Regions from separate parts of the Rhodococcus artemisiae genome, predicted to be linked through region 2. Evidence: riboswitches for the same ligand, from Rfam matches in the RefSeq annotation. Region 2 holds a riboswitch; each other region holds the start of a gene.

Region 1 (4,330 bases), on a different contig from region 2:
CAGCGCGACGAGCGCGGTCTGTGCCCGATCCCGGATCACTCGCATCAAGGCAAGCCGGTGGCGCAGATCGAGATGGTTGGTCGGTTCGTCGAACAACAGCACGGACGGCTCCCCTGCGAGGGCCTGCGCGACCAGGACACGTTGCCGCTCCCCACCCGACAGCCGAGCAAAATCCCGGTCGGCGTGGTCACTCATGTCGACAGCGTCGAGCGCTGCGATCACAAGCATCGCGTCGGTCTCGTTGTCTGCGTCGAACATTCCCTTGTGCGCCGCGCGGCCGAGAAGGACGACATCTGCGACCGTGAGCGGGAAGTCGGACGGAGTGGTCTGCGCGACGACCCCTGTTGTGCGACCGACGAATCGCACCGGACTCCGCCACACATCGCGCCCACCGAGGTGGACTGAGCCCGACGCGGGACGAAGAGCGCGATACGCGGTACGCAGCAGCGTCGATTTTCCGCTGCCGTTCGGACCCACCAGGGCAACGACCTCACCCGGAGCGACGTCGAAACTCACGTCGTCGACCAACACTCGCCCACCCGCGCGTACGGTGATGTTCTCGAATCTCAGCATCGATTCCTCACCGCCGTGATGTGCGGCGCAACAGCCAGACGAAGTACGGTCCGCCCACGAGTGCCGTGATGATGCCTACAGGAAGCTCCCGCGGAATCATCACGGTCCGGGCCACCAGGTCGGCACCGATCGCGAACGCGGCTCCGACCACGAGAGCGACGGGCAGCATCCGCCGGTGATCCGAACCGACCAGCATGCGCGCGATGTGCGGAATCATCAGGCCCACGAACCCGACCACTCCGCTCACCGCGACCAGGATCCCGGTCAGCAGCGTCGACAGCACGATCAACCCGAATCTCATTCGCCCGACATCGACGCCGAGCGCGGTCGCGCTCTCGTCTCCGGTGAGCAGCACATTGAGGCTTCGGCTGAGCGGCATCAGGGCGAGGCAAGCGAGAGCCACCCCGACGACGGGAAGGGCCAACGTGTCCCAGCGGGCAGCACCGAACCCACCGAGTGTCCACTGTAGGACCTGCCCGGCAAGACTCTGATCGGGCGAGGTCAGCACCATCAGCGATGTCAGTGCGCTCAGCACGGAGGATACGGCGACACCGGCAAGGACCAGACGGACGGGATCGAGCGGTCCGCGTCCCCGCGCCACCAGGAGCACGATCACCATCGCAGCGAGCGCCCCGAGAAACGCCGCGATCGGAAGCAGCACGGCCCGGCCGCCCAATCCGAATCTCAGGACCGCCACGGCTCCGACAGCCGCACCCGCCGACACACCGAGAATGCCGGGTCCTGCCAGCGGGTTACGGACGACCGCCTGGATCGTGGCACCGACGAGCGCGAGACCTGCGCCGACGCAGCCTGCAAGCAGAACTCGGGGCAGGCGGGTATCGGCGATGATCAGATCCTGGGATCTGGTCCAATCGGGGGAGATCACGGAGGGACCGAAGATCCGATGCCCGATGATGCGCCACGCCGTCGTCGCATCCACTCCGACCGACCCCGCCAGTACACCTACGGTGGCCGCAACGAGCAGGACGACGAGCGACACGGCGAGCACTACCCGGAAGCGGGCGCGCTGAGCCTGCCCGATCACCCGAACGAGGCAGGGTGGAACTGGCGTGCGAGATGTTCGACGCCGTCGATGGAATACGGGCCCGGCTGGAGTTGCGACAGCGTGATCGTCGGGAATGCCTCGTTGCGGATCGCTGTGGTGGCCGAAATCGCCGGTACCGCCATCAGGTCCGCGATCTTCGTCGTCACCGACGGTGACTGGTACTGCGGTGTGGTGCCTTCTTCACGTACCAGGATCACGTCGGGATTCCGTTCCGCGACCTGCTCCCACGACACGCTCATCCATCGCTCGGGGACGTCTCCGAAGATGTTGACGCCGCCCGCGGCTTCTATCAACGCGGTGGCCATGCTGTTCGCACCCGTCGTCGACGCCGTGTCGGTGCCGGACGCGTACAGGAACACTGTCACCGGTTCCTCATCGCCCACCCGCGACCGCACGTCGTCGAGTCGGGCACGGAGTTCGGCAACCGAGTCTTCCGCACGATCGGGGACGCGGAATATCTCTCCGATGGTGGTGATCTCGGCGAAGATATCGTCGATTTCCACCGGACCCGTGGCGCAGCCTTCAGGGTTCAGGTGGGTGTCGATGCCGACATCGCCGAGTTGTTCGCGGGTATGACCCGTCTTCTCGCTGAAACCGTCGGGGTAACCCGAATAGACGAAATCCGGGTCTGCGTCGATGAGCTGTTCCATGGTGGGCTGCTCGGACGAGAGGATCGGCACCTGCCCGTAGGCGTCGGTGTACTCCGGTGCGATCTCGCGTCCCCGCATGTACGCGGTGCCGACCATGCGGTCTTCGAGTCCCAGCTCGAGCATGGTCTCGGTGGCATTGGAGGTCAGCGTGACCGCGTGTTCCGGCGCCGCGGTGTACTCGGTGGTGATTCCGCAGTTGTCGAGATCGACGTACAGCTCCCCCGCTTCTTGCGCGCTGCCGGTGTCGTCGACCGCCTGACCGCACGCGGACACCACGAGAACGACTCCCGCAGTCATTGTGGAGGCCATCAGCCGGCGCATGCGGGCGCGCCGGTACCCCAGAGATGTGTGCACGTCGTTCCTTTCCGAGGTCACGCGCCTCGAAATCAGGAACGGACAGCTGGGCGCTCTGGCTTTCGGCAGAATGTGCTCTGCTGATCACAGTGGCGGGACCGCGCCGGGTTCACACCGGCTTCCCCCGTAACGCTGTCCGTTTCGGCTTGGTACCTCGGCAGCCTAACTCACCTGGCACCGACCGGATCCGGTCGGTGCGGCTCCACTCATGCGCGTGGCTCCCGGAGTTCTTCCGGGAGCCACGGCTGTATTCGACGGGTGGGACTACCCCAGTGCCTGCTCGATGTCGGCGAGGAGGTCGGCGGCATCCTCGATGCCGACGGACAGCCGCACGAGATCGTCCGGCACCTCGAGGGCCGAGCCCGCCGTCGACGCGTGGGTCATGGCGCCGGGGTGCTCGATGAGCGACTCGACGCCACCGAGCGACTCGGCAAGAGTGAAGATCTCCGTGCGCTTGCAGAAGTCGAGCGCAGCCTGGCGCCCGCCGGCGAGGCGCACCGAGATCATGCCGCCGAACCGGCGCATCTGCTTCGCGGCGGCCTCGTGGCCCGGGTGCGAGTCGAGACCGGGGTACAGGACCTGGGTGACGGCCTTGTGCCCGGAGAGCGCATCGACGATCTTCTCGGCGTTGTCGCTGTGCCGTTCCATGCGCACCGCGAGGGTCTTGATGCCTCGCAGGGTGAGAAAGGCGTCGAACGGCCCCGGGACCGCGCCTGCACCGTTCTGCAGGAATGCGAACGCGGTGTCGAGTTCTTCCTCGTCGGTCACCAGTGCGCCACCGACGACGTCGGAGTGTCCGCCGATGTATTTGGTGGTCGAGTGCAGCACGACATCCGCGCCGAGCGACAGCGGCTGCTGCAGGTACGGCGACGCGAACGTGTTGTCGACGACGAGCTTCGCGTCACCGGTATGCGCGATGTCGGCGAGTGCAGCGATATCGCCGATGTTGAGCAGCGGGTTGGTGGGGGTCTCGATCCATACGAGCTTGGTGTTCGGGCGCAGGGCCGCGCGCACCTCGTCGAGGTCGTTGACCGCGGCGGGCGTGTACTCGATGCCCCACTGCGTGAAGACCTTGTCGATGAGCCGGAACGTACCGCCGTAGGCGTCGTTGGGGATCACGAGGTGGTCGCCGGGCCTCAGCGCCGACCGCAGCAGGCAGTCGGTGGCGGCCATACCCGAACCGAACGCGCGCCCGAAGGTGCCGCCTTCGAGCGCCGCGAGGTTCGCTTCGAGGGGACGGCGGGTGGGGTTGCCCGTGCGCGCGTACTCGAAGCCGTTGCGCATCTCACCGACGCCGTCCTGGGCGAACGTCGACGACGCGTAGATCGGCACGTTGACCGCGCCGGTCTGCGGGTCGGGCTCGAAGCCTGCATGGATTGCGCGGGTAGCGAAGCCGTGCTGTGTGTTGTCTGTCATCTGAAATCTGTCCTATCGGCCTTCGGAGATGAAACCAAGCAGATCGTGGCGGGTGATGACGCCGACGGGCTTGCCGTCGTCGATCACCATGAGCGCGTCGGTGTCGCCGAACGCCTTCGTCGCGGAGGAGATCGATTCGCCGACACCGATGTTGGGCAGCGGCGGGCTCATGTGCTTCTCGACGGAGTCAGCGAGGTTGGCGCGTCCTTCGAAGACGGCGCTGAGCAGCTCGCGTTCGCTGACCGAACCGGCGACCTCACCGGCGGTGACA
Region 2 (4,330 bases):
ACGGCTCGAACCATCCGCGCTGCACGGACCGGCCGAGCCGGACGGATTCGCGCACCGTCACCCCACCGAATGCCACGGGCTCCTGTGAGCTGACCCCGATGGTGCGTGCCACGTCCCGTCGACGCATCGAGTGGATGTCGTCGTTGTCCAGCAGGATCGCCCCGCCGCTCACCGACAACGCCCGATAGCAGGTGCGCAGGAGTGTGGTCTTGCCGCTGCCGTTGGGGCCGACGAGCGCGAGCACTTCTCCGGGTGCGACGTCGAGGTCGACGCCCCAGAGGACCTGTCGATCGCCGAGCCTGGCCTCGACGGCGGACGCCTGGAGCCGGGTCACGAGGTTGCCCGACCGTATCGGCGCCACAGCATGGCGATGAAGATCGGCCCGCCCACGAGTCCGGTGACCACCCCGATGGGGAGTTCGGTGGTGTTGCTCACCGACCGGGCGACGATGTCGGCGAGTACGAGCGCCAGAGCACCGAGCAGTGCAGCAGTCGGGATGAGGCGTGCCGCATTGCGGCCAACGAGATAACCGGCGACGTGCGGGACCAGCAGGCCGACGAACCCGATCGTGCCGGATACCGCGACGGCCGCGGCCGCGAGCAGCGACACGGCGAGCAGGATCAGCACACGGAAGCGGGGAACGTCGATTCCCAGCGCGGTGGCGCCGTCGTCGCCGGTGAGAAGCAGATTGAGCTGACGACTGCACAGGATCACCGCCGCACCCACCACGACGAGGACGACCGTCGGTGAGATCAGCGTCGTCCAGGTGGCGTCTCCGAAACCTCCGGCAAGCCACTGCATCACGGTGCCGAGTTGGTGAACGTCGCCGACCACGAGCAGGACGAAGGTGATCAGTGATGAGAACACCATCGACAGCGCGACCCCGACCAGGACGATGGCGGTGACCGAATGCGCACGCACACTCACCACGATGGTGGCGGCGAGAGGGATGAGCGCTCCGATGAACGCGGCCAAGGGCAACGTGAAGATCCCGAGGGCGCCGGCGCCGAGCCCGAGGACCGTCACCGTGGCGACACCGAAGCCGGCTCCCGACGAGACACCCAGCAGGTAGGGGTCGGCGAGCGGGTTACGGGTCGCCGCTTGCGCCACAGCGCCCGCGATCGCGAGCGCAGCCCCCACCACGGCGGCGGTCAACGCGCGGGGGAGGCGCGATTCGAAGACGATCGCGTCGCGGGTTGCGCTCCACCACGGATCCCCCATCATTGCCTCGAACGGTGTGGGAGCGATCCGGTGGCCGACGATCGCCCACACGTCACCCAGCGGAATGGTGACCGTGCCGAGCGACACCGCAACCACGATGGCGAAGGCCAGTCCCACCGCGAGTGCCGTGAGGACCGACCACAGTGAGCGATGGCCGGGCGCGCTCTTCTCGACCGGCGTCGGCGCCGATGCGGTATGCATCGGTGCCTCGGTCACGGCACTCATACGTCGAAGGCCTCGGGATGCAGCCCGCGCGCGATGGTCGTGGCGGAGGTGGCCATGCGGGAGCTCTCGAAGAAGTCGTCGAGGGGGACCACGATGAATCGATCGTTCTGCACCGCGGGGGTGGTCATCATGATCGGGTGGTTCTTCAGGAACTCGATCTTGTCGTCGGCGCTGGTGGAGCCGTAGTCGAGGACCACGATGGCCTCGGGCTGCCGCTCGCCGACCACTTCCCAGCTGGTCTCGAAGTAGGGCTTGGGGCCTTCGGACGTGACGTTCTCGGCTCCTGCGTACTCGCCGATCAGGTTGCCGATGCCGACGCCGCCGACCGACAGCGGCGCAGCTTCACCGGAGTCGTAGAAGAACGTGCGAACGGGCTGCACATCGGCGGCATCCACTCGATCGCGAACGGTGTCGAGTTCGGAGGTGATGCGCTCGGTCAGTGCGGCGGCTTCGTCCTCGGCGCCGAGGATCGAGCCGAGCTGCGCAAAGTCGTTCTCGAGCAGTCCGATGTCGGGGAATCCGGCGCCGCAGTATTCGGAGAACAGGAACGTACCGATGCCCGCGGCTTCGAGACTGTCGCGAGCGAACCCGTTCTTCTCGTCGAAGGCGCTGCGCATGCCGCCGACGATCAGGTCGGGTTCGAGGTCGAGGACCTGTTCGGACGTCGGATATTCCTTGGCGAGCGACGGAATCTCGGCGAACTGTTCGGCGGTCTCCGGCAGCGGATCGGATTGTTCGCCGTAGCCCATGCCCACGATCCGGTCGCCCACACCCATCTGGATGAGTGTTTCGGTGACGTGATCGTTCATGGAGATGATGCGTTGCGGGGGAGTGTCGAAGGTGGCGGTGCGTTCGCAATTGGTGATGGTCACCGGTTCCGCAAAGGACTCGGCCTCGGCGTTGTCGGTGGTGGCGGTACCGCGGGAACACCCGGCCAGTAGCACTGCTGCGGCGGCGAGAGAGGTGAACGCGACGATGTGACGGCGTGCTGGACGGACATGGAGGAGCATGGGACCTCGTGCTCTGCTGGGGTGGACCGGAGCAGATGTCCACCAGGGCAGCGTGGTCCCGGATCGCGGGTGCACGAGCTGCCCTACTGGACTCCGTCTCGCAGACCACGGCGAATGTCGGAGTCGCGGACGCCCACGCAGGTATTCGGGCTCACCGTCGAATTCGACAGTCCACCGTTGCGGGTCAGCGCCGGAATTCGACCGGACTTCCCCTGCTGAGGGCATCAGCAACGCTGGCGTCATTATGCACACGCCGCCGGGAACGTTCGAGGTCGGGACGTAGCCGTTGAATACATGCGCATTTGTGCATACGATGACCCGGACCTGGAAGGAGGCTCATGAGTTCGGGTCACGGACATTCACACGGCATAGGCCACGGCCATGGGCAGGACGCAGGACCGTCGGACCGCACCATCCGCAGGATGGGCATCTCCCTCGCGGTTCTCGGTGTGTTCCTCCTCCTCGAAGCCGGCGTCGGACTGTGGATCGGATCGCTTGCGCTGCTCGCGGATGCCGGGCACATGCTCACCGACGTCGTCGGCGTATCGATGGGCATGGTGGCCCTCGTACTCGCCCGTCGCGGCAGCGCCGCGGCGGCCCGCACGTTCGGCTGGCACCGGGCCGAAGTCCTCACGGCGATGGCCAACGCGGTTCTGCTGCTCGGCGTCGCGGCGTGGGTGATGTACGAGGCGATCAACCGCATCGGCGACACACCCGAGATCCCCGGGGCACCGCTGATTCTCACCGCGCTGGCCGGACTCGCCGCGAACATCGTCGTCATGTTGCTCCTGCGCGCCGACGCCAAGGGAAGCCTCGCGGTGCGCGGGGCCTACATGGAGGTGCTCGCCGATGCGCTCGGTTCCGTCGGGGTTCTCGTCGCCGGTGTCCTCGTCCTGGCGTTCGGGTGGAGTTTCGCCGACGTCATCGTCGGTGTGCTGATCTCCCTGTGGGTCGTGCCGCGTGCGGTGCGCCTCGCTGCAGAATCGCTCCGCATCCTGACGCAGGCATCGCCGAGTCACCTGGACGTCGATGCCGTCCGAGCCGATCTCGCTGCCCTGCCCGGCGTGTCCGGCGTTCACGATCTGCACGTGTGGACCCTGACCACGGGAATGGACGTGGCGACCGTGCACCTCGTGAGCGACCACGACGCGAACTGGGTACTCGACTCGGCGCGCACCACGCTGTCGTCGCACGGTCTCGACCACGCGACCGTGCAGGTGGAACGAACGGTCGACGGGCGCAGATGCGAGGAGGACGTGACGTGGTGAACCTCAGCCCAGACGCAGCGTCCAACGCCCACCCCGTCCGCTGAATCGCGTCACACTCAGCGGCCGGACGTCGGCTCTCCAGAACGCCGAGGCCGGCGCTCCGAGCGCACAGACCGTCGCTGCTTTGACGACCGCCGGATGCGTGACGACCCCGATTCGCTCGGGTGACTCGTCGATGGTGTCCAGCCACGCTCCGACGCGCGCGATCAGGTCGAGGATCGACTCGCCGCCGTGCGGAGCGGACACGGGATCGGTCAGCCACGCAGCCAGTTCGACTTCCGCAACGCTGTCCATCGGCACACCCGACCACCTCGCGCAATCGAGGTCGCGCAGTGCGGGTTCGACGGTCGCCGACCAGCCCAGAGCCACTGCGGTGTCCACGGCGCGGACCTCAGGAGCCGTGAGCGCGCGATCGATCACCGGTGCCGCGACGCGTTCGAGTTCGCGTCGCCCGCGCTCGGAGATCGGATCGTCGGCCGGGAATCGCACATACTGTTGCGCGGGGGTGGAGGCGTGAGAGATCAGGAACAGGCGGGGCACGGGCACAGTGTCCCTCGAGGTGCAGTGTTCTCCGCTTGACACCGACTGACCTGCGGTGCCAAAGTT
Region 3 (4,330 bases), on a different contig from region 2:
TTGTCGCCCCTGGGAAGCGGTGTGAACGCGTTGGCGGCGGCTACGGCGGCGTCAACGTCGAGATTTCTGGCCCCGAGCACCGAGTCGGCTGTGCTGCGATCGAGGGTGTGACCTCGGGAGAGCAGGGAGGCGACGGTGTGAGAGGTAGCGCGGTCGTGGGGATTCCAAGAATTCAGCAGGTCGACGATGTGCCGGCTGCAGGTGGCGTCACTCGAAAAGGGGAGGCCGAGTGCGTCGAACCCGTCGGGTTCGGTGTAGTCGGCTCGACTCCACCGGGAACCGTCGAAGCCGTAGACGAAGCCGATCCACTCACCGGTTCGACGCTGGCGTTCGATGTAGCGGGCCGCAGCATGTCTCCACCACGGCGGAACACCAGCGAACAGATCTGTTTCGCTGCGGTCGAAATAGTCGGCCGCGGCATCGAAGTAGGCTTCGGAGTATTCGTGGTCGTAACCGATCAAGACAGCTTCCGACCTGCTGTGCCAACGTAGATCTGCCCAGTTCCCGCCACCGTCGTCGAAATGCCAAGTCGCTCCACGCGCATAGCATCCTTCGGCCCATCGGCTTCCTCGAGCGGCCGATACGGCTGCGTAAGAAGCCCAGCGAGGACGCATCTCCTCCGGGGAGGGAATCGCGAGAGTATGCACGAGTCGTGATGGTACCGCCGCCGTCGTCGCCCCGGCCGAGCAGTCCGAGCGCGTCACGTCATCGGTGTGGTCGGACGACTCCGTAGACGACGTAATCGTCGAACAGTTGCCAGACGGTCCCCGACTCGGCGAACCCGGCCTGTCTCAACGCGGCAAGCTGGAATTGCACCGTGGTCGGGGGAGTGCCGTCCCGATTTGCGAATCGGCGCGTTCGTTCGTCATGCAGGTACCCGATGCGGGGGTGTGACCGCAGCAGGTCCCACCATTGATCCCACTCGTCCGCGCCCGCAGCGAAACCGAGGCGCTGGGTCGACCGATCGTGCTGTGCCGACCACTCCGTGATGTGCTGATCGATGCCGTCGAAGCGGAAGTGGTCACCGTTGAGAAACAGGCCACCCGGTCCGAGCATCGATTTGATCTGGGCGTACAGGCTCACCACCTGCTCGGGCTGCAGCCAGTGCAACGCGGTGGTCGAGACAAACGCCCGAGGTGAGGTATCGAGCTGTTCGGCCACCCGATTCGACCACTGTGGATCGGTGAGGTCGGCGTCGACGTAACGCACGCGATGTCCGTAGTCGTCGAGGTACTCGCGGGCGAGTTCGAGCAGCATCGGATCGTAGTCGACCGCGACGACACGCGATTGTGGGAACCGGTCCAAGATCCGCGCGGTCAACGAGCCCGGACCACAGGCGAGGTCGACTGCGGTGAACTCGCCTCCTGTCGCGAGCTCGAGCGTGTCGAGAATCGCCGTGAACCGCCCCTCCCGGTCGGCGATATAGGCGGCCTGCTGGCTGTCCCAGCGCTCGACCAATTCATCGGGTGTCATTGCGCCACACCCAGTTCGCGAAGGTCTGTGGCGAGCTGCTCGATTCCTCCGATGTTGCGGATCGACGGGTCCATGGTGGTGCCTTCGAGGATGATGTAGCGCTTGTTCTGCACCGCGGTCAGACGACTGGCCACCGGATCCGCTTCGAGGAACCTGATCTTCTCCTCGGCGCTGTCGCCGTCACTGCCACGGGTGAGGTCGGCCAAGACGAGGACGGTGGGGTCACGATCCAGGATGCTCTCCCATCCCACCTCGGGCCACAATTGTCGACTGTCGCCGAACGCGTTCTGCGCCCCGACCTCGCGCGTCATGATTCCCGGAGCACCGCAGCAGCCGGCAATGTACGGACTGGCAGTTCCCGCATACCACCATGCGAGTGTCACCTCGGAGGCGTCGATACTTCCAGCAGCCGTCGTTGCCCGGCCACGCAGATCGCCGACCAGGTCATCGCCGCGTTCGCGGACATCGAACAGCGTGGATACGTCCACGATCTCGGAGTACAGATCGTCGAGAGTGAGCTCGGAATCCTGCACGGCGTCCTGCCCGGTGCATTCGCTCGGAGACTGATACGTCGAGATTCCCATTTCAGTGAACCGGTCGCGATCCGCGATTCCCTCATCGGTGAATGTGTAGTCGAAAGTGGTGTAGACGAAATCCGGCTCACGATCCAGCACCGATTCGAACGAGGGGAATTCCGTGTCGAACGCGTACACCTCGGAGGCCGCAGGTTCGAGCTCCGGCAGAAGCCGGTCGTCACCGAGTGCGACCCCGGATAGCCGATCTGCCAGCCCGAGACTGAGCAGCAACTCGACGGCGGGCTGGTTGACGGCCACTGCCCGCTCGATGGGACCGCTGGGTGAAACCGTGATCCCGCAGTTGATCACACCGCGAGCGTCTACGGTATCGTCCGGGTCGTCGCTATCGGTAGAAGTGCCACACCCGGCCGCGCCCAACACCATCACGGTCGCCGCGGCGACCACAGACTTCCGAATTCTTCGGTGCATTACCCATCGAGCTTCCCGTAGCCACTGCACGCGAGCGGACCACACGTCATTACCGGGCACGGCGAGCCGCCACCGGTCCAGCAGGGTATCGGGCTCGGGGTTGTTCGCCCCTCACCGTTGCGCGTCAGCTCCGGATTCCCACCGGATTCCACCTGACCCCATTGTCGGGGCTACCTGGCGTGACGAATCTAGCAAAGAAGGCCATACATCCCAATTGGACCCGTCTGCCGGTCCGATTCGTTCACCGACAGCGAATTCTCCGACGGCGGCTCCACGGGCTTCCGACGCCGCATGTCGCCCGGTACGAGTGTTCACCATCTGGGCAGGGGGTCGGGGATCTGGGTCCAGTTGTCGGGCCCGAGGAGGAATTCGTCGTCGTCGAGTGTGCACTCGTCCAACATCGTGATCGTGCGGGGGATGTCGAGATCGATGCCGAAGAACGCGATGTCCTGACCGAACGTCAGCGGTTCGGGGGAGTGGTCTTCGGTGCGGAGCCGGCCGAGTCCGATCTCTGTTCCACAGTGGTCCCACAGGATCGTCGTGTGTGGCCGGGATGCCAGCCGGCAGAAACCGGCCGAGCGGATCACCCGGCCGCCGGAATCGCAGTCGAACCCGCCACCGAGAATCGCGGCGAGTCGGTCGGGGTGGAATGGCCGGAAGTTCTGATACCGGAACGCCTGCACGCGGTCGTGCGCGACCCGCGGGGAAAATGCGTCGCCCAGCAGGTGGATCCAGCCGGGCCGGTTCAACGTCACCGCTGCGATATCGGTGGGGTGGCCAAGTGGGCCGAGTGGCGCTTGCGGACCGAGAAGGACAAGTGTGGCTGTGGGATTGAGGTGTCCGAGCAGAGCCACGAGTGGATGCAGGTCGGTGGGCTCCATCGAGCCCCATCCGGTCAGCACGAGCGTCGACGCGTGTTCGATGTGTGCCGCCAGCGTCACGGGTGACTCGGGTGCGCCGAGATGTGGCCGTCCGAGCAGGGTTCGGGCGGTGCTGTCGGCGTCGAGGGTGGTGATGACAGATGCCAGATCGGCTCGCATTTCCGAGTGGCGTCGCGCGGACTCGAATTCGGAGACGATGCGCTGCGCGTCGGTGTCGGGGCTGCACCGGACGAGGAGGTCGGGCGTGGCGGAGTTCGGCAGCGCCGGGCCCGCGGACAGGAGTGCGCTGCAGTCGATCATTCGGTTCGTGGCTGTACCGAGGGCTCGCTGGAATGCGTCGGTGGCGGCGTGCTGGGTGAAGAACAGGTGGACCTTCACGGGTTCGGTGGTGTTCATGGTTTCCGTCCTGTGCTGTGCACGTGTGAGATGCGTTAGTATAACGATAACCGTTGTCATTAGGAGGGTGTATGAAGGTCCGTTCGTCGCTGAAGTCGTTGAAGAACCAGCCGGGATCGCAGGTTGTCCGCCGCCGCGGGCGGGTCTACGTGATCAACAAGCAGAACCCGCGCTTCAAGGCGCGGCAGGGATAGCGGGCACAGTCGAATGCAGGTAAGTACGCCCACAAACCCGCCATGCATCGGTCCGGTGAGCCTGCCCGGCGGCAAGCAGAAAGGCCCCCACGCTTCGTCGGCGGTGTAAGCCGCTGCAGATCCTGCCATCGGAAACGGCTCATCAAGGGTTGCCTGCCGGGACACGGAACACAACCGGATTCCATTGCGCTGCTGCGGAGTGCGTTTCCGTTCTCATGCTCCGTCCGCGTTGGAGCGACCTCGTCATCGTCCTTGAACTGGGTTGGGTTCTTCGTCGCATCGACCAGTCGGACTTTTTCGTACGCTGAGCCCATTGTCGCCAGGGGCTTCCGTGCTCCCGGTTGAATCAGGTCCCGTTGGCTTGTTGTTCCACGCCGACTTC

What was found. Region 2 has a riboswitch for cobalamin ahead of Q7514_RS26240 (ABC transporter substrate-binding protein). Riboswitches for the same ligand answer to the same signal wherever they lie in the genome.
Region 1: it holds a riboswitch for cobalamin, as region 2 does, so the genes downstream of both, Q7514_RS19060 (ABC transporter substrate-binding protein) here and Q7514_RS26240 (ABC transporter substrate-binding protein) in region 2, are expected to answer to the same signal.
Region 3: it holds a riboswitch for cobalamin, as region 2 does, so the genes downstream of both, Q7514_RS00675 (ABC transporter substrate-binding protein) here and Q7514_RS26240 (ABC transporter substrate-binding protein) in region 2, are expected to answer to the same signal.

The regions. Positions count from the first base shown of each region.
Region 1 is NZ_JAUTXY010000009.1:81,146-85,475, forward strand. It holds gene Q7514_RS19050 (ABC transporter ATP-binding protein) at 1-573, opposite strand, end outside; gene Q7514_RS19055 (FecCD family ABC transporter permease) at 581-1,618, opposite strand; gene Q7514_RS19060 (ABC transporter substrate-binding protein) at 1,615-2,643, opposite strand; cobalamin riboswitch at 2,671-2,795, opposite strand; gene Q7514_RS19065 (cystathionine gamma-synthase) at 2,908-4,059, opposite strand; gene Q7514_RS19070 (cystathionine beta-synthase) at 4,072-4,330, opposite strand, start outside.
Region 2 is NZ_JAUTXY010000015.1:184,709-189,038, reverse strand. It holds gene Q7514_RS26250 (ABC transporter ATP-binding protein) at 1-334, opposite strand, end outside; gene Q7514_RS26245 (FecCD family ABC transporter permease) at 331-1,446, opposite strand; gene Q7514_RS26240 (ABC transporter substrate-binding protein) at 1,443-2,456, opposite strand; cobalamin riboswitch at 2,576-2,707, opposite strand; gene Q7514_RS26235 (cation diffusion facilitator family transporter) at 2,795-3,724, shown strand; gene Q7514_RS26230 (histidine phosphatase family protein) at 3,728-4,264, opposite strand.
Region 3 is NZ_JAUTXY010000001.1:130,821-135,150, reverse strand. It holds gene Q7514_RS00685 (hypothetical protein) at 1-461, opposite strand, end outside; gene Q7514_RS00680 (class I SAM-dependent methyltransferase) at 706-1,473, opposite strand; gene Q7514_RS00675 (ABC transporter substrate-binding protein) at 1,470-2,306, opposite strand; cobalamin riboswitch at 2,541-2,670, opposite strand; gene Q7514_RS00670 (GTP-binding protein) at 2,789-3,754, opposite strand; gene ykgO (type B 50S ribosomal protein L36) at 3,826-3,948, shown strand; gene Q7514_RS00660 (MFS transporter) at 4,295-4,330, opposite strand, start outside.